One region of the Cupriavidus sp. CP313 genome, then DNA from elsewhere that is predicted to be linked to it. Evidence: predicted binding sites of a transcription regulator. Region 1 holds the regulator's gene; each other region holds the start of a gene.
What was found. The regulator FliA, encoded in region 1, starts transcription of late flagellar genes. The targets are predictions, from matches to a motif close to CTAAAGTTTNNNNNNNNNNNGCCGNTA.
Positions count from the first base shown of each region.

Region 1 (7,201 bases):
GGTGTTGCTGTTGCTGCCTACCGCGGAGGTGGTTGTCATGTCGGTTCGTTGTCTGCGTGCTGGTGGAGGCGTTGCCGATACAGGCCGGGGCTTGTCACTGGCCGATCGTCAGCGTCTTGAGCATCATGTTCTTGGCGGTGTTGAGCACTTCCACGTTGGCCTGGTAGGAGCGCGAGGCCGAGATCATGTTGACCATCTCTTCCACCGGGTTGACGTTGGGCATCACCACGTAGCCCTGGGCATTGGCCATGGGGTGCGTGGGGTTGTGCACCATGCGCGGCGGCGACGGGTCTTCCGACACGCCTCGCACCTGCACGCCGCCGATGTCCGTCTGCCCCGGCGTGGGCGCCATGCCGAACACGACCTGCTTGGCGCGATAGGCCTGGCCGTCGGGGCTGACCACGCTGTCGGCATTGGCCAGGTTGGAAGCGGTCACGTTCATGCGCTGCGACTGCGCGGCCATGGCCGAGCCCGCGACGTCGAAGATGTTCATTGCCGGCATGCGCTCTCTCCCTACTGCTGGATCGCGGCCAGCATGGTCTTGATCTTGGAATTCATCACCGTCAGGCCGGACTCGAAGTGCACGGCGTTGTCGGCGAAGGCCACGCGCTCGGTATCCATTTCCACGGTGTTGCCGTCGACGCTGGACTGCAGCGGGATGCGGTAGGCCAGGTCGAATTCCTCGCGCCCCGGGGCCTGCGCGGGCAGATGGCGCACCGAGGTGGTGGACAGCGACATGCCTTCATTGCGGTGGCCGCGCTCGACGCTCTGCGCCAGCGTGCTGGAGAAATCAAAATCGCGCGCCTTGTAGCCGGGCGTGTCCGCGTGCGCGATGTTGGAGGCAATCACCGACTGCCGCTGGTTGCGCAGGCTCAGCGCTTCCTGCTGGAAACGTAGTGCCGCGTCGAGTCTGTCAATCATCTGGGATCTCCCTGCTCACGTGAACGGAGCGAACGACCTTCTTCAGGGTTGCCATCTTAGGCGGCGACCTGTCACGCCAATCGGATGAATAAGGACGGGAAATCCATGCATTTCGGCCCGCCCTCGCGCGAGGGCCTGCCTACAATGGGACCCCGATGACAGATGTAAACGGGGCGCGCAGCCAGTCACGGGGCGGTGCGCCAGGCATGCCATGCATGCCGTGCCGTCCTTGCCGGGAAGTCCAGATGAAACAGAATCGCCGCAACGCACGCAGCCTGGCGCAAGCCCTGCTGGCGGCCTGCCTGCTTGGCCCGGCCGCCGCCGGTGCTGCGCCGGCGCAGGTCATGCCCGTCGCCATGCAGGCGCCGGCCGCGCACGGCCAGCAGCAGGCTGCTTATGCAGGCAACCCCGCTGCCAACCCCGCTGCCAGCCCCTTTGCCGAAGACCCCGCGCGCGTTGCCGTCGAACGCTTCCTGCTGCAGCAGACCGCCGGCCTGCCGGGCAAGGTCAGCGTGCAGGTGGCACCGCCTTCGGGTGGCCGCGCGCCGGATTGCCTTGCGCCCGACCCGTTCCTGCCCGCCGGCACGTCGCCGTGGGGTCGCGTCTCTGTCGGCGTGCGCTGCGGCGGTGAGCGGCCGTGGGTGCGCTACATGCAGGCGCGCGTGTCGGTGCTGACCGATTACTACGTCGCCGCGCGCGCGCTGGGCCCGGGCGAGCCGGTCAGCCAGGCCGATATCGAAGTCCGCCAGGGCGACCTGGCTACGCTGCCGCGCGCGGTGATCACCGACCCGGCGCAGCTTGCCGGCGCAGTCACCGCCAACCGTATTGCCGCCGGCTCGCCGATACGCGCCGACCTGCTGCGCAAGGCCATCGCCGTGCGCCAGGGCCAGACCGTCACCGTGGCCGTGGAAGGCGATGCCTTCCAGATCACCAGCGAAGGCAAGGTGCTGGCCGATGCAGCCACCGGCAACACCGTGCAGGTGCGCCTGCGCAGCGGCCAGGTGGTCAACGGGCTGGTGCGCAGCGGCGACACCGTGGTGCTGCAGTAGCCCGCCGAAAGTGCCTTAATCGTGGCCAAAAGACTGGAAACCCGTGGCAAGCGGCATGCGAAAATGCCGCCGAAACCGCCGCGCGGCGAAATCGGGGCGAGCGCCCTAAAGAATTCGCCGGCGCGACCGTAATGCCATAGGAAACCAGCAAGGAACGCCCCGTGAAGATCAACCACACCGCCTCGTCCCGGCCCGCCGACGCCCCCGCGGGCGATGCCGCCGCCCGGCCCCAGGCCGCGCCGGCCAGCGCCGCGGCGCCGTCCGCCGGCCTGAGCGTCAGCCCGCTGGCCGCCCAGGTGCGCGACATCAGCGCCCGCCTGACGCAGCCCACGGACGACGATATCGACACCGCCAAGGTCGAAGAGATCCGCCAGGCCATCGCCGAGGGCCGGATCAGGATCGACCCGGGCAAGATTGCCGACGGCCTGCTCGCGACCCTGCGCGAGCTTGGCCAGGCCGAACCTCGATAGCCGAAATGAACCAGAGCCTGATCCAGTCCCTGCAGCGCGAAACCGAAGGCATCCAGGCCTTCGGCCAACTCCTCGCCGAAGAGCGCGACGCCCTCAGGCGGGGCGACTTCCAGTCCCTGAGCGGACTGCTGACGCGCAAGGTTGAACTGGGCCAGGCCCTGTCCCGCCAGCTCAAGGCCCGCGAAGCCCAGATGGGCGCGCTTGGCCTGCGCGCCGGCCCCGAGGGCCAGCTGCTCGGCCGCCAGGTCGACCCGGCCGTGGCCGACGCCTGGCGCCAGCTGATCTTCGCCGCCCGCACCGCGCGCGACGGCAACGCCCTGAACGGCGCTGTCGTCAACGCCCACCTCGATTTCACCCGCGAAGCCATCCAGGCGCTGCGCCAGCATAGTGGCGGGGATGCGGGGTTGTATGGGAAGGATGGGAAGGCGGCGGCCGGGGCTGGTGGGGTGAGTCTGGCGGCGGGTTGAGGCGATCGCCAGATGTTCCGTTCTTTCGTCACTTATTCAGAAGTGACGAAAGAACGGAACATTCACTCCTACCTAAACCCCACCACCACCTCATTGCTGCGCCCCTGCAGCACCGGCACCAGGCTCCCCTGCCCCGGCACCCGGAACGCGAATACAAAGCCCTTGGTGGCATCATCTCCGAAGAACGCATCGGTCTTGCCTTCCGCCTGCGGCAGCAGCACGCAGCGCTGGGCATTGCAGAGGTAGGCCTGCAGTTCCAGGGGTGGGGTCTTGGCGAAGCTGTAGCGCCAGCGCACCGAGGTGATGACCCCTTCTGACTGCGGCAAGACGCCGGTGGGCAGGATCGGCGGCGACACCGCGCGCTGTCCGCGGCCGTGGAGTGCCGGCCCGTTGACCGATCCGGTCCAGGCGTGGCGGGTGCCGCCCTCGATGGCGGCCCAGGCGCAGGCCGATACGGCAGCCAGCATCCAGCAAGCGCCGCGCGCGGCGCGGCCCACCGCCCGCATCACAGCAAGCCGCGCAACTGGTTGCGTAGCCGGGTAATCGCCTGGCCGCGGATCTGGCACACGCGCGACTCGGTCACATCGAGCACCGCGCCAATCTCGCGCAGGTTCAGCTCCTGGTCATAGCACAGCGACAGCACCAGCTTCTCGCGCTCCGGCAGCCGGTCGATGGCGCGGATCAGCGCCTCGCGCATGCCGCTTTCCATCAGCACGGCCAGCGGGTTGCCGTCATCGCTGCCGCCAAGGTGCCGGTCCAGGAAGTCTTCTTCGCCGGAGCGCTCGAAATCCTCGTAGTGCAGCAGCTGGCAGCCATAGACCTCATTGAGCAGCAACTGGTATTCGTCCAGCGCCATCTCCATGGCCTCGGCCACTTCGGAGTCGACCGGCGCGCGCCCGAGCTTCTGCTCCAGCCCGCGCTGCGTGCGTTCAATGCGCCGGGTGAACTGGCGCAGGCTGCGCGACTGCCAGTCGTTGGCGCGCACCTCGTCAAGCATGGCGCCGCGGATGCGCTGGCTGGCATAGGTCTCGAAGCGCGCGCCGTGGGTGTCTTCATAACGCTTGGCGGCATCCAGCAGGCCGATCATGCCGGCCTGGATCAGGTCGTCGATCTGCACGCTGGCAGGCAGCCTGGCGGCCAGTTGCAGGGCGATGCGGCGCACCAGCTGTGCGTGCGCCTTGACCACATCGGCCTGTTCGAGCTTTCCCTGGATCGTGTACATGGTGCAATTCTCGTGAATGCTGGATTGCTGGACCGCCACACCGTGCGGCGGGGGCTGGCTCAGGGTCTGGTTCGGTTGGATGGCATGGCTGGCAGGCTCAGGCCATTGCGGCTGCGGGCGCGGGAGCGGACGTGTCCGCGCGCAGCGGCCAGGCGCCGATGCTGCCGGCGGTACGGCGCAGCGCGGTGGTGGCCGGCGCCGCCGGAAACGCCTCGACCACGCAGCGCCCCAGTTGCACGCCGCGCGCCACCAGCGGGTCGGACGGCAACCAGCCCGCGCACAACGCCTCGACGCCCAGGTACTGGCTGGCCGTGCGCGCGAGGTTGCGCAGGATCGCCTGCACCGTGGCCTCGCTCGCCGCCATGTTGACGATCAGGTGGAACTGGCGCCACGCATACAGGTGGTGCAGGCGCTTGATGCAGGCGTAGGCGGCGGTAATCGACGCCAGCTCGGGCCGCATCACGATCAGCACGTTGTGCGCGCCGCCCGCGAGCGGCGACAGCGCGCCTTCGGCATCGACGCCGGCATCCACCAGCACGCTGCGAAAACCGCTCGCGGCAGCAGCCGGCAAGGCGCTGCCCGGCACATGCCGGCCAGCCGGCAGCACCGACAGCACGCCACCGGGACCGGTGCCTGCAGCAGCTTCCAGCGACAGGCGGCCTGCATTGACATCGGCCAGGGTGCCGGCGGGCCTGGCGCCGGACAACCGCGTGGCGCGCGCCGCGGCGGCGTCTTCGTCGACCAGCAGCACCCGTTCTCCCTGCATGGCCAGCGCATGCGACAAGCCCAGGGCCACTGTGGTGGCGCCGGCACCGCGTTCGCTTGCGACTACGGCAATACGGCGCGTCGTACGCGGCGCCAGCATCCGGCGCAGGCTCTCGGCCTGGTCCATGGCGAGGGCGCTCACTGCAGGACCTCCATCGCTTCAGCGGACACGGCGGTGCCGCGGCCCGGATAGTTTTCCAGCACGTCGAGCAATGCCAGCATGCGGCCCATGCCTTCATTGAGCACCGTGCCCGGCACCGGCACGCCCTGGCGCAGCGTGCGGCCAGCCAGGCGCGCGAGGAAGGCGGGCGCGGCCGCGGTCGGCGCGTGTTCCAGGCGCAGCACCGACAGGCCCAGCTGCAGTGCGGCCAGCGCGGCGCCGGCAGCGTGGCCGGCTTCTGCGTCCTGCGCGAAGTGGTCGATAGCGTGGCGCAGCGTGCGCAGGCGCGCATCGGCTGCGTCGGTCCACAAGGCCCAGCGCGCCACCTGCGCGGCATCCTGCGCCAGCGCCGGATCGCACAACAGGTAGCGGGTATCGAGCAACTCGCCGGTGGCGCGGTCGGCCAGGCGGGCCACCACCAGGCAGGCATCGATACCGCCTTCGGGGGTGCCCTTGCCGCGCACCGGGCTGTCCGGCACGCGCACTTCGGCGCTGGCCAGCCAGCGCACGGCGTCACGCTCGCGCAAGGTGTCCTCGCCGACGGCGTGGAAGGTCAGCGTGTCGGCCAGCGCATCGAGCTTCCAGGCGGCACCGGCGCTGACCACGCGCGCGGTCTTGCGCGCACCGGCCACCCAGCGCTCGCCGGCCTGCTGCCAGCGTGCCAGCGTGCCGGCGGACGGCACGGCATCAATCAGGTTGACCACCTTGCGCGCGGCGCTCATGGCGGCGCGCAGGCTGGCGGCATCGGACTCGGCTTCGCCCAGTGGCTGGCCGGCCCGGCCGGTCGGGGTCACGGTGGCAGCCAGCGGCATGCCGTCGCGGTCGGCGAGCCACAGCGTGTGCTGCATCGGCTGCGGCGTGCGGCGGCCGGGCACGGCCACTTGCAGCGTGGCGGCGCTGGCCAGCACGTACTGCTCGCACTGGCGGGTCACGTCGCGGCAGGCCGCTTCGCGCACCTGCTGCGACATGGCGCGCAGGGCCGGGGCGCCGGCGCTGCGCTGTTGCCACAGCGAGCGGGCCAGGTCGAGGCCCAGGCCCGCGCCATTGAGTTCTGCCACGCACTGGCTCAGCGCGTCGGCGCTGTCGGTCAGCGAGCGCAGCACCTCGTCGGCACCGCCACGCGCGGGCGCCTCGTCATCGGTGCCGGCGCTGCGCCTGCGTACGGCGTCCGCATCGGCAAATACCGAACCGCGGCGCGGCGTCAGGAAGGCGCGCTCCACCAGCGCAGTGCTGTTGGCCAACTCAAGGTGCTCGGGCACCCGCTGGCCGGTGGAGGCGTAGAACACCGGCAGGCGGTGGCGGATCACCACATCCAGCACCGAGCCCAGGTGGGTGGCTTCATCCAGCTTGCTGATGATGCAGCCGTCGATGCCGCCGCCATCCGGCGCGGCGTCATGGCGGTAGGCGTGCACCACTTCATTGAGGGTATCGCCGTGGCTGGCGCCGTTGAGCAGCAGCACGCGCTGCACCGGCGCGGGCACGCCGGCCAGCATGGCGATCTGTTCCGACAGGCTGCGGTCGCGCTGGCTCATGCCGACGGTGTCGATAATCACCAGGTGCTTGTCCTTCATCGCCGCCAGCGCAAAGCGCAGGTCGGCGGCGTCCTTCACCGCATGCACCGGCACGCCCAGGATGTCGCCGTAGATGCGCAGCTGTTCATGCGCGCCGATACGGAAGCTGTCGGTGGTCAGCAGCGCCAGCTTGTCGGCGCCGTGGCGCAGCACGAAGCGCGCCGCCAGCTTGGCCGTGGTGGTGGTCTTGCCTACGCCGGTGGGGCCCACCAGCGCCAGCACGCCGCCCTGCGCGAACAGGCTGTCCTCGTCGCCCAGCACCGGCAGCTTGCTGGCCAGTTCGGTGCGAATCCAGCCCATGGCCGCGGGGCGGTCGTAGCCCAGTGGCAGCCGCGCCAGCAGCGTGCGCGCCAGTTGCCCGGAGAAGCCGGCGCCGACCATCCATTCAAACAGGGATTCGCGCAGCGGGTCGCTGGCGGCCACGCCGTGCGCTGCCGCGCTTGCAACCGCGCTAGGGACAGGGTTGATCCCGGCCAGCTGGCGCTCCAGCATCGCGCGCATTGATTGCAGCTCGCCGCGCAGGTCGCCGATGGCGGCGGGCTCGACCACTGGCGCGGGTGGCACGTAGACCTGCGC
Region 1 is NZ_JBSVZB010000031.1:4,620-11,820, reverse strand. Features, by position in the region: gene flgD (flagellar hook assembly protein FlgD) at 1-39, opposite strand, end outside; gene flgC (flagellar basal body rod protein FlgC) at 95-502, opposite strand; gene flgB (flagellar basal body rod protein FlgB) at 514-921, opposite strand; gene flgA (flagellar basal body P-ring formation chaperone FlgA) at 1,167-1,970, shown strand; gene flgM (flagellar biosynthesis anti-sigma factor FlgM) at 2,132-2,440, shown strand; gene ACW4E8_RS31650 (flagellar protein FlgN) at 2,446-2,907, shown strand; gene ACW4E8_RS31645 (flagellar protein FlhE) at 2,976-3,374, opposite strand; gene ACW4E8_RS31640 (RNA polymerase sigma factor FliA) at 3,413-4,129, opposite strand; gene ACW4E8_RS31635 (MinD/ParA family ATP-binding protein) at 4,227-5,021, opposite strand; gene flhF (flagellar biosynthesis protein FlhF) at 5,033-7,201, opposite strand, start outside.

Region 2 (7,201 bases), on a different contig from region 1:
CGCCGCGCGGATGCGTTACCTGCGCGCTGACGTGTTCGGCGCTGTGCGCCGGCAACAGGTCAAGGTGGATGGTGGCGTCGCCATCGGCTTCGATGCGGTCGCGGATCGGCGCTGACAGCGCATAGACCAGGCTGCCTTCGATGCCGGTCGCGCTGATGACGAACTCGCCCTGGCGGTAGTGCGCGTGTTCATCGCGGCCGGTCAGGGCGATGGCTGCCGGCTTGACCGGCTCGCCGGCAAAGCGCGCCGCAAACGCTTCGCTCCACGCCACATCGAAACCGCAGTTGGCGGGCCGCAGCGGCGCAATCTCGACGCCGCGCTCGGCCAGCCGCGGCACCCACGCACCATCTGATCCCAGCCTTCCCCAGCTGGCACCGCCCAGCGCCAGCACCACCGCGCGCGCCTGCACGACCGTTTCACCGTGCGGCGTGGCAAAGCGCAGCGCGTGCTGCGCGTCATCGTCCCAGCCCAGCCAGCGGTGACGCATATGGAACTGCACGCCGGACTCTCGCAGGCGGTGCAGCCACGCGCGCAGCATCGGCGCGGCCTTCATGTCGGTCGGGAAGACGCGGCCGGAACTGCCGACGAAAGTCTCGATGCCAAGCCCGTGCACCCAGTCGCGCAGGGCCTGCGGGCCGAAGCCCGCCAGCATCGGCGCGATCTGCGCCATGCGGTTGCCGTAGCGGCCAAGGAAGGCCGGCTCCGGCTCTGCATGGGTCAGGTTCATGCCGCCCTTGCCGGCCATCAGGAACTTGCGCCCGACCGACGGCATCGCGTCATAGACGGCCACGCTGGCCCCCTGCGCCGCCAGCACTTCGGCCGCCATCAGGCCGGCCGGACCGCCGCCGATGACGGCAACGTCGAGGCTGGCTTGGGAAGGGGAGGAAGTGGCGGAAGAGGGCATCAGGAGGCTCGGCAGGGGCGGGGGGTGTTTCCGCCGCGGATTATAGAGCCTGCGGCAGCGCTAGAATGACGGTTTGCCGCGCCTTGCCATCATGACCTCCGCCACTCACTCCGCAGACACCGTCGTCGCCGCCACCCGCCACTGGCTGGAACGGGCCGTGATCGGGCTCAACCTGTGCCCGTTCGCCAAGAGTGTGTATGTGAAGGAGCAGGTGCGCTACGTGGTCAGCACCGTCACCGAGGCGCCGGACGTGATGGACGACCTGGAGCGCGAACTGTGCCTGCTGGCCGATGCCGACCCGGCGCAGGTCGACACCACGCTGCTGATCCTGCCCGATGCCGTGGCGGACTTCCTCGACTTCAACGACCTGCTGTATTTTGCCGAGCGCCTGCTCGGCAGCCTCGGGCTGGAAGGCACGCTGCAGATCGCCAGCTTCCATCCGCAGTACCAGTTTGCCGGGACCGAGCCGGACGATATCGAGAACTACACCAACCGCGCGCCGTATCCGATCCTGCACCTGCTGCGCGAGGATTCCATCGCCCGCGCGGCGGCGGCGTTCCCGGATGCGGCGGACATCTACGAGCGCAACCAGGCCACCATGCGCCGCCTGGGCCACGACGGCTGGCAGCGCTGGATGGCGGGCGAGGGCGAGCCCGGGGAAGCGTGATTACGCTGCCGCCGCCGGCGCGGCGAAGAAGCGCTCGCGCATCTCTTCCAGCCCCAGTCTTTCCAGCACCTCTTCCAGCCGCTCGGCCGGGCGGCGGCGCGGCAGGTCCTTGTACTGCGCGATGATCAGCTCGTTCTTCATCGAGTGTTCCCAGCCCACCAGCTCGGTCACGCTGACCTGGTAGCCATGCGCCTCCAGCTGCAGGCAGCGCAGCACATTGGTCACCTGGCTGCCGAATTCGCGCGTATGCAGCGGGTGGCGCCAGATCTCCGTCAGCGGATTGCCCGCCAGCAGCTTGCCCTTGTGCTTGCGCAGCACGCTGGCCACCTCGGCCTGGCAGCAGGGCACCAGCACGATATGGCGGGCCTCTTTGGCCAGCGCAAAGCGGATCGCGTCGTCGGTCGCGGTATTGCACGCATGCAGCGCGGTGACGACATCGACGGTGGGCGGCAGCTGCGGCGACGTGATCGAATCCGCCACCGACAGGTTCAGGAACGACATCCCAGGAAAACCCAGCCGCGCAGCCAGCGCCTGCGAGGTCTTCACCAGTTCTTCACGGGTTTCGATGCCGAAGATGTGTGAGTCGTCCTGCAGCGCCTTGAAGAACAGGTCGTAGAGGATGAAGCCCAGGTATGACTTGCCGGCGCCGTGGTCCACCAGCGTGACATGGCCGCGCTCGGTCTTGACCTCCTGCAGCAGCGGTTCGATGAACTGGAACAGGTGGTAGACCTGCTTGAGCTTGCGCCGGCTGTCCTGGTTCATCTTGCCGTCGCGCGTCAGGATATGGAGTTCCTTGAGCAGTTCGATGGACTGGCCGGGGCGGATTTCGTGGGTATTTGACATGAGGGGGACTGCACAGGCTGCGGGGCGCGGCGCGCCCCGGAATGCCGACAGTTTACCGAAAACTCCGGCGGGCTCCCCTGAAGGCGAGTGGCGATGACGCCGTCGGGGCGTGCTGTGCGCTAAAGTTCTCAGCGCTCCTGCCGTTGGATAAGAATCGATAACAAGCGGAGCGCCGGCACCCGCCGCGTCGCCGCAAGACGATTCAGGGGACGCATGACGCATGAATCGGGTTTGCGCCTGGAACTTGCCGAGCCAGGCGAGCAGGTGCATGCACGCTACGCGCCGCAGCCAGGCAGGCTGCCGCCGGACCAGGCCAGCCTGCGCCAATGCCTGGACAGCCTGGGCTGGGCCGGCGCGCGGCTGGATGCGCGCGCGGTGGCGCAGTTCCTGGCGCAATGCCAGCGGGCCGGGCATGAGATCGATGCCACCATCGGCACGCTGATTGACGGCGCGTTCGAGCTCGACATCACCGCCGACGGCCTGGCCGTGCGGCTCACGCTGCTGCCAGCCGAAGGCGGCCGCCCGGTAAGCGCGGAGGACATCCGCCGCGCCGTGGCGGAGCGCGGCGTGGTGGCACCGATCCAGACCCTGGCACTGGACGCCGCGCTGGCCGAAGGCAGCTGCGAGCTGCGCACCATTGCCGCCGGCGTCGCGCCGCGCCAGGGTGAGCCGGCGCGCTTCATCAACCTGCTCGAGCCGCGCAAGCCAGCGCAGCCTGACGACGAGGCCGGCAAGGTCGACCTGCGCGACCTGGGCAACCTGCTGCTGGTCAGCCCCGGCACGCCGCTGATGCGGCGCGTCCCGGCGGTGCGTGGCAATGATGGCGTCGACGTATTCGGCAAGCCCGTCGCCGCCGATCCGGTCGATGATCCGCCCTTTGCCGAAGGCCTGACCGGCGCTGCCGCCGATGCCGACGATCCGGAGCTGCTGCGCGCGGTGATCGCCGGATCGCCGGTGGTTGGCGTGCACGGCATCTCGGTCAGCCCCGTGGTGCAGGTGGAATCGGTCGACCTGCACTCAGGCAACGTGGCGTTCGACGGCACGCTGCGCGTGTCGGGCGACATCCGCACCGGCATGTCGGTCAACGTCAGCGGCGACGTGGTGGTCGAGGGCACCATCGAAGCCGCCAACGTCGAGGCTGGCGGCAATGTCATCGTCAAGGGCGGCATCATCGGCAAGGCTGACACCGGCCGCGCCGAAGGCGGCATCAGCCGCGCCAGCGTGCGCTGCAAGGGCGCGGTGAAGGCGCGCTTTATCGAGAATGCCGTGGTCGAGGCCGGCACCGAGGTCAACGTCGAAAGCGGCATCCGGCAGAGCGATGTTGCTGCCGGCGAGCGCATCGTGGTGGGCGGCACTGGCGCGCAGGGCAGCATCAGCGGCGGCCGCAGCCGTGCCTTGCTGGCGGTGCGCGCCGCGGTGCTGGGCGCACCGGCCGGCACGGCCACCAGCATCCAGGTCGGCCTGAATCCTTTTGCCGACGCACAGCGCGCCGCGCTGGAAGCCGAGCGCCGCCGCATGCTGGAAGAGCAGAACAAGGTCAAACAGCTGGTGGATTTCTTTGCCAAGCATCCCGAGAAGGCCGTGGGCGACCTGCGCGAAAAGGCGCGCGCGACACTGTTCAAGCTGTCGCGTGACCTGTTCGAGCTGGAGGCACGCCTGACCGAGCTGGGGCAGCAGATGCAGCCGGCCGCCGATGCCGTGATCGACGCCGCGCGCCGCATCCATGGCGGCGTCACGCTGCAGGTGGGCAGCCGCGTGCTCAAAGTGATGGAAGACAAGCCTGGCGGCCAGATCCGCCTGGTCGACGACCGCATCACCGTCAGCTGAGCGCGCGCTGTTATCCGCGGGGATTTGTACTATGCTGCAGTTATGTCCTGGGGTGCCGCAGGATGGGCGAGAGAGCTAGAGTCGGGCAGTGAATGAAGAAGCGGATCAGCACTCTGTGGAAGCGTTACACGGAACCAACTCACGTGGCACTGGAATAACCGGAAGGCCAGCCATCAAGGCTGGCCTTTCTGCTTTCTGTGACGGCTGCCAGGCGAACTACACTGTAGGTGCAACCATTATCCAAAGGAGGTTGCTATGGCCGCCACCTTGATTACCGCGCTGGTCCTTATCGCCCTTGTTGCGTGTGCCGCAATTGTCATCTGGACGTTGCGGGAAAAGAACCCGACGCTGCTGCAGCAGCAGGAGCAGTCGGTGCGCACATGGTTTGACCACATGATCCATCGCCACTGACGCCTGGCGATTGGCATTCGGGCAGCCCGCCGCAACGGCGGGCTTTGTCATGAGCTGAGGCTCATACCGCCCACAATCGCAGTTCATGCAATCCGCTGCGCTCCACCCGGGTGCCGAGTGCCCGTCCCTCGTCTTCAAACATGGCCTGCAGCCACGCCATATCCACTTCGCGCGCATAGGCCAGCCGGAAATGGCTGCGCCGCAATGGCACCAGCCGCAGGTCGGCGCTGCCGCCGGCATCGAAGCTGACGAAGGCCATCAGCGCCAGGTCCGGCCGGTAAGCGTCGTAGCCACCGATGCCTTCGTAGTCGTTGATGAAATCGCCGCAGCCATACAGGATCGGCTTGCCGGCATGCAGCTCAATACCGAGCGGATGATGCGAGGAATGCCCGTGCACGATGTCGATTTCGCCGCTTTCCACCAGCCCGCGGGCGAAGGCGCGTTGCGCGGGGTCGATATGGTAGCCCCAGTTCGGGCCCCAGTGGATCGATACCACCACGACGTCGCCGGCACGCCTGAGCTTGCGCACCTGTGCGGCAATGCGTTCGCGCGATGTAACGGACCAGTCTTCCAGCAGGTTCACGCCGGAATGCCCGGCGCTGGCGCGCCAGGCTGCGGGGGTGCCGGCATTTTCCATGGCGAGGGCCAGCACCACCACGCGGCCGCCGCCGGGCAGTGGCAGCAGTGCGGCTTGCGCCGCGCTCGCCTCGTCGGGGCCGGCACCGGCATGTGCGATATGCGCCCCGTCGAGCGCTGCCACCGTATCAGTCAGGCCCGCGCGGCCCCAGTCCATCACATGGTTGTTGGCCAGCACCGCGCAGTCGATGCCGGCGGCCTGCAGGCAGGCGATATTGCCCGGATGCATGCGATAGTGCACCGCCTTGCCGGGCCAGGCATCGTCGCTGGTGGTGATGGCGGTTTCCAGGTTGACGATGCGCGGCCGCGCAGCGCGCCTTTCCAGTTCTGCCAGGGCATCGCCCCAGGGGTATTCCGGCGCGGCGGGGCGCGCGATCGGGCCGGCCTTGCGCTCGGCCAGGTGCACGTAGTCGAGCGCGGAATGCACGTACGATTCATGCAGCAGCGGTTGGCTGGGATGCGCCAGGATCTGGTCGATGCCGCGCCCGGTCATCACGTCGCCGCACAGGAACAGGGGAGGGTGGCTGGCTGTGTTCATGGCGCAGCCGGTCGGCGCGTGGGGACCGTGCCGGCTGTTCATTCATGATAGGCCGGTAGGGTGGCGGGGCGGCATGATCGCGTTGCGGCACTTGCCATGGAGATTGTGCGCGTGGGGCCAGAGTCCCATTTACATTCATCCGGTGCGTGCCTTTAATGATGTAGTCATCGGTCCTCGTGGCCATCTCCCTGCACCCAAACGCCGCGGGCCGTCCGATGTTTCCAACCAGCATCGGGAGGCACATCATGGCCCAGCCATCGCAGGAACACATTGAGGCACTCAAGGCGCAGCTGCGCGGGCGCCTGCTGCAGCCAGACGACAGCGGCTACGACGAAGCGCGCCGCATCTGGAACGCGATGATCGACCGCCGTCCGCCACTGATCGTGCAGGCTGCGGGCGCTGCCGACGTGATCGCCGCGGTCAACTTTGCGCGCGACCATGGCGTGCTGCTGTCGATACGCGGCGGCGGCCACAATATCGGCGGGCTGGCGATCTGCGAAGACGGCATGGTGCTCGACCTGTCGCAGATGAAATCCGTGCGGATCGATCCCCACGCGCAACGCGGCTATGTGGAGCCTGGCGCCACACTGCGCGATTTCGACCATGAGGCGCAGGCCTTTGGCCTCGCCACGCCACTGGGCATCAACTCCACCACCGGCGTGGCCGGGCTGACGCTCGGCGGCGGCTTCGGCTGGCTCAGCCGCAAGTTCGGCACCACCGTCGACAACCTGGTGTCGGCACAGGTCGTGACTGCCGACGGCAAGCTGGTACGCGCCAGCGCCGACGAGAATGCCGACCTGTTCTGGGCGCTGCGCGGCGGCGGCGGCAACTTTGGCGTGGTAACGATGTTCGAGTTCCGGCTGCACCCGGTCGGCCCCGAGGTCTATGGCGGCCTGATCGTCTATCCGCTGGAACAGGCCGCCGCGGTGCTGCCGGCCTACCGTGAACTGTTCAAGTCGATGCCGGACGAGCTGACCGTCTGGGTGGTGCTGCGCCAGGCGCCGCCGCTGCCGTTCCTGCCGCCCGAGGCGCACGGCAAGCCGATCGCGGCACTGGCGATCTGCTATATCGGCCCCCCGGACAAGGGGCCGGAATTGGTCGAGCCATTGCGCAAGCTCGGCACGCCCTATGGAGAGCATGTCGGTCCCATGCCGCTTACGGCATGGCAGCAGGCGTTCGATCCATTGCTGACGCCGGGCGCTCGCAACTACTGGAAATCGCACAACTTCGCCGGCCTGGACGACGGCCTGATCACGATGCTGATCGAGCAGATCGGCAAACTGCCCTCGCCGCAATGCGAGGTCTTCATCGGCGCCATGGGCGGGCAGACCAACCGCGTCGCGCCCGATGCCACCGCCTACGCCAGCCGCGACGC
Region 2 is NZ_JBSVZB010000044.1:32,926-40,126, forward strand. Features, by position in the region: gene ACW4E8_RS36625 (TIGR03862 family flavoprotein) at 1-904, opposite strand, end outside; gene ACW4E8_RS36630 (DUF1415 domain-containing protein) at 996-1,571, shown strand; gene ACW4E8_RS36635 (class I SAM-dependent methyltransferase) at 1,572-2,414, opposite strand; gene ACW4E8_RS36640 (DUF342 domain-containing protein) at 2,628-4,241, shown strand; gene ACW4E8_RS36645 (hypothetical protein) at 4,497-4,652, shown strand; gene ACW4E8_RS36650 (CapA family protein) at 4,714-5,826, opposite strand; gene ACW4E8_RS36655 (FAD-binding oxidoreductase) at 6,072-7,201, shown strand, end outside.
Region 2: a site for FliA is predicted at 2,534-2,560, ahead of ACW4E8_RS36640 (DUF342 domain-containing protein). Genes of this name have one in related genera too.

Region 3 (7,201 bases), on a different contig from region 1:
AGCCGGCGCACCATGTATTCATACAGGGATTCGAGGTTGGCGGAGATCTCGCCGCCAGCCTCATGGTCGAGCACGGCGCGCAGGCCGTTGTCGATGATGTCGATGGCCTTGGAGATGGCGTTGCCGCGTTCGGCAATGCTGCCACCTTCCAGGTGGAACTTCGCCCGTGCGATGGCCGCGCGCGCGCCGTCGTACAGCATGGCGATCAGCTTGTGCGGGCTGGCGCTCATGGCACCGGTCTGGACGCCCACCTGGGCGTAGGCATTGGCGGTTGCGCGGGCGAACATGGTTGGATTCCTCTGGCTCTGGTGTGCGGCTGGGCGATTACTTCTTGGTGCTGTTGGTCAGCGCATTGAACTGCTGCGTCAGGTAGCTGCTGGTGCGGTTCATCTGCGCGACCACCAGGTCCAGTTGCGTGAACTGGGCCTTGTATCGAGCCACCGTGGCAGTAACGCGGTCCTGGACGCGGTCATAGTCGTCTTCCAGGTCCTTCAGCGTCTTGGTGATGCCGTCCTGGGCCACCTTCAGCGCGCCATCGGTCTTGGTCAGGCTTTCGATATAGGTGCTGGCGCGCTTGCCGATGCCGCCGTCGCCGGTGGTGCTGGAAAACAGGGACGTGACGCGACCCAGGTTTTCGTTTATCGCCTTGGTCAGCTTGGAGTCGTCCAGCTTCATCGTGCCGTCTTTGTCGAACGTGATGCCGACGTCGATCAGCGTGATCGTGCCGCCGTTGCCGTCATCCATGGCGCCGCCCAGCATCGACCGCAGGCCGGACTGGATGGTGCGCAGCGTGCCGTCGCCGGTCAATGCCGCGGACGTACCGGCCTTGGTATCGAATGCCGTCAGCGACTTGGCGGAACTCTGAATGTTGTTGTAGGCGGTGACAAAAGCCTGGACGGCGGCCTTGATTGCGTCGTTGTCGCGGGTCACCACCAGCGATGTCGTGCCTGGCTTGACAAGGTTCATGGTCACGCCCTGCGCTGCGTCCACCACTGAATTGCTCTGGCTGACCACGTCGATGCCGTTGATCTTCAGCGTCGCATTGGCAGGCGGCACCTTCTGTTCCATCTTGTTGGCGGCGGGCGCCGCGGCCGGGTCGAACGCAACCACGTTGTTCAGCGCAGCATCGGTCGACGACACGCGCATGGTGGCTTGCGTTCCGGTCTTGTCCGACGTCAATACCAGGCGGTAAGGGTTGGCGCTGCCGTCATTGACGATGCTGGCGGTCACGCCGATGCCGGCCTTGTTGATGGCATCGCGCATCCCTTCGAGGGAAGAATCCGCGGGGATGGTGACCTTCTTGGTGCTAGTGGCAGCGCCACCGGTGGCCAGCGCTTCGCCAAAGTCGAACACGAGCTCGCCGCCACCGATCGCGGCCTTCTGGTCGGCAACGTTGCTGCTCACCAGCGACTGCGCGGTGGCCAGCGTGTTGACAGTAATGCTGTAGCTGCCAGGCACTGCGTTGGCAGCGGTGGTGACGGTCATCACGTCCGTGGTGCCGACGCTGGCTTTTACGGCGCCGAAGGTGGCAGCATCGGACAGCTTCTTCGCCGCGCCCTGGTAGGCATCCAGCACGCTCTGCACCTGACTGTAGGCCGACAACTTGGTCTGGTAGCTCTTGGCCTGCGCATTGATGGCGTCAAGCGGTGCCTGCTCGGCCTTCTGCAGCTGGTCCAGCAGGTCGCTCAGGTTCAGGTTGGAACCGATGCCGATGGAGGAGATCGTTGCCATATTATTGTCTCGTCTTCAACTGATATTCAGGGCTCAGGCCGCGTGGTTGATGAACAACCCCTGCAGCTTGTCGATGGCGCGGGCAATGCGCAGCACCTCTTCGGTGGGCATCTGCCGGATCAGGTCGCCAGTTTCCTTGTCGATCACCTTGGTGATGACGCGGTGCGTGGTCTCGTCGATCTCGAAGCGCAGGCCGATGGTGGTGGTCTTGAGTGCATCGACTAGTTCGCCGATGGCGGCGCTTGGGTCCAATCCCTTGGTGGCTTCTGCGTGCTCACGAGCCTCGGCGCGATCCTGCCGCTGCGCAGCGTGGCTGCCCATGGCGGCGGCGCCGCCAGACGGCACGGCGCCGGCCAGGCCTTCGGCTGGCATCCGCACGGAAATTGGGTTCACTGTCGGGGGAGGCGCCATCGAATACTCCGTCCGGGTTGGCAGGGTTCAGTTCCAGGAGAAACGCTTTGCAGGCAGTCGGGCTGCCTGCGAAATGCTCCTCGGGCAAAAAGGCCGGGCCTTGCGGCCCAGCCTTCTTGCGCCTTTCGCCGACGCGATTAACGCAGCAGCGACAGCACGCCTTGGGTGGTCTGGTTGGCTTGCGCCAGGACCGACGTACCAGCCTGTTGCAGGATGTTCGCGCGGGTCATGTTCGACACTTCCGTTGCGTAGTCAGCGTCCTGGATGCGCGAGCGCGACGAGGACAGGTTGGTCACGGTGGTGCCCAGGTTCGAGATGACGGAGTCAAAGCGGTTCTGGACGGCACCCAGCGAGCTGCGCAGGTCGTCAACTTGCTTCAGCGCGGCGTCGATCTTCTTCAGCGCGTTGCCCGTGGGAACGCCCGTGAATTCAGCCGTGGGGGTGGCGCCGCTCAGGGAGATCGTGCCAACGGCCACGTTGAGGGTGCCGGCGGCACCGCCGTCGGCCAGGGTGCCGGCAGCGACGTAGCTCTTGCCCTGCACGGTGACGTAGCCCGTGGCAGCGCCTGCAGCATTGTTGGCAACGCGCACCAGTTGGTCTTGCAGCGTGACGGCGGCGCTGATGCCATTGGCGGTGTCGTCGAACGCAACATCGGCTTCGTTGAGCTTCACGGCGCCGGTGGCACGATCGACCGAAGCTGCAAAGTAGTCGTCACCAGCCTTCACGACGAACTGGCCGGAGTTCGCGCCGGCAGCCGTCTTGACTTCGTGCAGTTCGAGGTCCGCTGCGGCGAAGGTCTTGCCGGTTGCGGCGTTGATCTTGGTGACGTCGCCTGCAGCGAAGCTCACGTTGAACGAACCGGTACCAGCGGCAGCGTTGATCGTGGTGATCTTCGGGCCGACGTCCAGCGAGTTCTTGGCCACCGAGAAGCCGCTCAGGCCCAGCGTGGTCCTGTCGATCTGCTTCAGATCGATGGAGATGGTTTCGCCGTCGTTGGCGCCAACCTGGACGGACAGCTTGTTGCTGCCGGCCAGAACCTTGACGCCGTTGAAGTCGGTTTGTTGCGACGTACGGTCGATTTCAGACAGGCGCTGGTTGATTTCATCCTGAATCGACTTCAGGTCGGACGACGAGTTCGAACCCGTGGCCGCCTGGACCGACAGTTCACGAATACGTTGCAGGTTGTTGTTGACTTCGGTCAGCGCGCCTTCCGTCGTTTGCGCCAGCGAGATGCCGTCGTTGGCATTGCGCTGGGCTTGCGTCAGGCCGCGGATGTTCGAGGTAAAGCGGTTCGCAATCGCCTGACCAGCGGCGTCGTCCTTGGCGCTGTTGATGCGCAGGCCCGACGACAGGCGCTGGATCGCCGTGTTCAGCGACGATTGCGACGTGTTCATGTTGTTCTGAGTCATCAGAGACAACGAATTGGTGTTAATGACTTGCGCCATGGTACGACTCCTATATGCAAAGTTTTGGGCATTCCGGCTAGTGCCGTAACGTTGGCGGCCTGCTTTGCAGGGCGTAGATTGCCTCCGTTGCTTGGGTTATCGACCGGGCAAGACAAAGGTTTAGAGTGATCTCCGCGATAGTTTCGCGGGGTGCCGGCAGGGCGGGCGGAGGCGCCGCGCGGCAGGGGGCTGCGGGGCGGGAAGGCGTGTGGGGCGGGCGTTGGCCTAGCGGCGCTTGTGGGTGCGGGGGATGTAGATCGGCAGGAAGTCCGGCTCCGGGGCCGGATCCGGTGCCACCACCGGCGCGTCCGGCGCATTGGCCAGCGTGACCAGGCAGATGGCCCGCTTGTAGACCACCGTGGGCCGGATGTCGTCCGGCTGCCGGCCAAGCAGCACCACGTAGTCGTCTGACGCCAGGACGAGGCCCTGCAGTCGCGCGCCGTTGGACAGGTGGACGATCACAGGCGCCTGGCTGGTGCTGTATGCAGCAAATTGCTGGTGCTGCAGTTGCTTTCGGCTCGGTGACTTGGGCCGGGTTTCCTTCTTCTTCACAACGACTCCGGAAGAGCCCGCAAGGGTTCTGGCGGCAAATAACAGTCCATTGGCCGGCGGCTTGGGGTGCGCCACGGCCAGGGCGGCAGGAGAAACATCCGCTCTCGGTAACGGCGCAGGTGCCGACGGTTGGCGCTGCCAGAAGAGAAGGGGAATACTTCGGGGCTGAGAGTAACAAAGTTTTTTACCAGCGTTGACGAACCGCACGCCGTTCCTGGAATAGAGGCTTTGCTCTATAAAAATTGTTGCTCTCGAGGCTGTGATATTGTAGCCGATTGTGCGCTGCCGCATACTGCGGCCAGGGCGGCGAGCCGGCAGGCCCGGTGTGAACCGGGCTCGCGAGGAAATTGCCAGCCCATGCGAAAAAATGCCCTGATGTAGCGTCAGGGCCAAAAATCATCAAAAGTGCGCAAACGATCTCATATCGTCATGAGGGAATGCCCTGATAGAAACGGGATTTACACCTCATGTAAGCGCGTTTATATTCTTGGTAAGAGCTTTTCGGCTCGAGCAGTCCTGGAAAGCCTACGAGCACCCCGCGCGTAGGCTTCTTTTTTTGCCTGCGTCGTTTGAATCGCGCTCTGTGGCGCTGTGGCTGGTGCGGCTGGTAAATCCGACCGGCCGTTCGGAATGCCGAGGCAGATTTAACGCCACTTTCGCACCGCGCAATCCTCCGAAATGCGAGGGTTTTTGCCGTCAATTCTCATTTCCATTCAAGAATCATCCGCTGAACGCCGATAGCCGCGCGGCCCTCAGCCGGCCGTCGTGGCGGTGCCGCGGGCCACGCGCCGCCGTGCGCGCGCTGCCAGGCCGGCGCCCAGCACCCAGCGAAGCGCCGGTGCCAGCACATGCATGCCCGCGAGTGCGGCCGGGCGCCGTATCGAAGGGCCGTCCAGGTCGAGCTGGTGCCGTGCCCACGGCGGCAGCAGTGCGATGCCCGCGTCGGCCATGATGCGCACCGCCGGCTGCAGCAGCGGGTTGGCCACCGGTATCTTCCGCACCAGCCGCACCACTTCGCTGGTGCGTTCGCTGGCCAGCAGCGCAGGCCGCATGGCCTCCAGGTAGGCCGTGACTTCGGCACGCGAGCGCGGCACGTCGGCCGCGCCCAGCATCTGGGCGATGCGCGCAACCTCGTCGTAGTAGCGATCCTGCTCGGCGCCGCTCAGTGGACCGACATAGCGCAGGTAGCCAGCCAGGAAGCTCGAGACCTCGGCCACGTGCACCCACGTCAGCAACGCCGGGTCGGAGGCCGCATAGTGCCGCCCGTCCGGGGCCACGCCGACCACGCCGGCATGGATGCGCCGTACGCGCCCGATCAGCGCCATGGCATCGGCACGGCTGCCGTAGGTGGTGCCGGCGATGAACTGCGCGGTGCGCCCCAGGCGCCCCTGCATGTCGGTGCGAAAGCTGGAGTGGTCCCAGACCCCGGCCAGTGCCAGCGGATGCAGCGTCTGCAGCAGCAGCGCGCTGACGCCGCCCGCGAGCATCGCCGGAAAGTCGGCATGCACGCGCCAGCAGACCGCCTCGGGCCCGAACAGGCCGGGATCGCCCGGCGGGTTGTCGTAGTCGAGGGTCAGGCCGGAATTGCTGCGGGTCAGCGCGCGCACGTGCGCGCCGGCGCGCACACGCAGCCTGGTGGAGAGATGGTTCAGCGGGCCGCGTCTTGGCTGCGCAGAGCGGCCGGCGGCAGGGTCGGTAAAGCTGGACAAGGCCGGTAGTGCCTGGATGGGGAAGTCAGTGGCAGCATACACGGGATGCGGGACGATGTGCGCGGGGTCATGCCGGCGCGGTTGCCGCAAAAAGGGCCGGAGCCCCCTTGCGGGAGTCCCGGCCTGTCAATCTCCGGCGTATGCCCCTGCGGCCGCACCGCATGTTGCTGCCGCACATACCCGGAAAGCTGCCTGTTGTCGTAGCTGTCGCTGCTTATGGCTGGCGTTGTCCGCCTTGCTGGCCACCCTGTTGCCCGCCCTGGCCGCTTTGCTGGCCGCTGCGTTGGCCACTCTGCTGGCCCGGTTGCGAGCTGCCGCGGTCCTGCTGCTGTTGTTGGTCCTGCTTGCGGTCCTGGTTACCCATCTGACCGCCGCCTTGTTGTTGTCCCGGCTGTTGCTGGCTGCCGCGTTGGCCAGACTGTTCCTGCTGCTTCTGTTCCTGCGGCTTCTGGCCCGACTGCGATTGACCCGGCTGTTGCTGCTGTCCCATTGCTAGCTCCTTGGCGCGGCGAACTGCCGCGTTCCCTGTACCGCAATCGCCATGCCAAGCATGGAAGGACCTGGGTGCCGCCAGCAACGGCCTGTATCGGGCGATGCAGCACACCGTGCGGCGGGCGCTTTTACAACGGGCGGCCCGATTTACACACCCTGGGCCCCGTCGCGGACGCCTGGCGCGGCCTGGCCGGCAGGTATGGAGCTTGCTGAAAAATGGCTTACCAGTGGTTCCGCGTGCCTGGCAAGGCACGGCAACGGATGCGCTGGTGACCCGAAACAGGAGGCAGCCATGCGTTTTTCCCGAATCCCCGCGCGCACTGTGCGGATGGCCTGTGTTGCTGCGGCGTTGGCCGCGGCGGGCAGCGCGCTGGCGCTCGACAAGAGCGGCCTGATCCTGGTTGCGGCGGACAATACCCCTGTGGCACCCGTCAATTCCGCACCGGGCATGCCCGGCCGTGCCGACCCTGACCGGGGCGCCGCCCCGGACATGACCGCCGACAAGACCAAGCGGGCCGTCGAGGACGGCGCCATCACCACCAGGATCAAGACCAAGCTGCTCACGACCAAGGATCTCAAGTCCACCGGCATTCATGTGAAGACCCAGCAGGGCACGGTCGACGTGAGCGGCACGGTGCCGAGCCAGCAGCAGCACGACATGGCGCTGGACGCGATCCGCAGCGTCGAGGGCGTGACGTCGGTCAATGACAACCTGAAGGTGTCGTCGCGGTAAGCGGGCTTGTCCGATGCTGAGGGTTTGCTCCCCACTCCCGCGCGCGGGAGAGGGGCCGGGGGAGAGGGCAGGCTCTGGCATACAGCAGGCATGACTTCGTTGAGACTCCGGCCCTCTCCCCGGCCCTC
Region 3 is NZ_JBSVZB010000001.1:434,911-442,111, reverse strand. Features, by position in the region: gene fliS (flagellar export chaperone FliS) at 1-287, opposite strand, end outside; gene fliD (flagellar filament capping protein FliD) at 325-1,731, opposite strand; gene ACW4E8_RS01955 (flagellar protein FlaG) at 1,765-2,124, opposite strand; gene ACW4E8_RS01950 (FliC/FljB family flagellin) at 2,280-3,587, opposite strand; gene ACW4E8_RS01945 (RNA chaperone Hfq) at 3,813-4,139, opposite strand; gene ACW4E8_RS01940 (oxygenase MpaB family protein) at 4,892-5,848, opposite strand; gene ACW4E8_RS01935 (hypothetical protein) at 6,084-6,344, shown strand; gene ACW4E8_RS01930 (BON domain-containing protein) at 6,633-7,073, shown strand.
Region 3: a site for FliA is predicted at 3,685-3,711, ahead of ACW4E8_RS01950 (FliC/FljB family flagellin). Genes of this name have one in related genera too.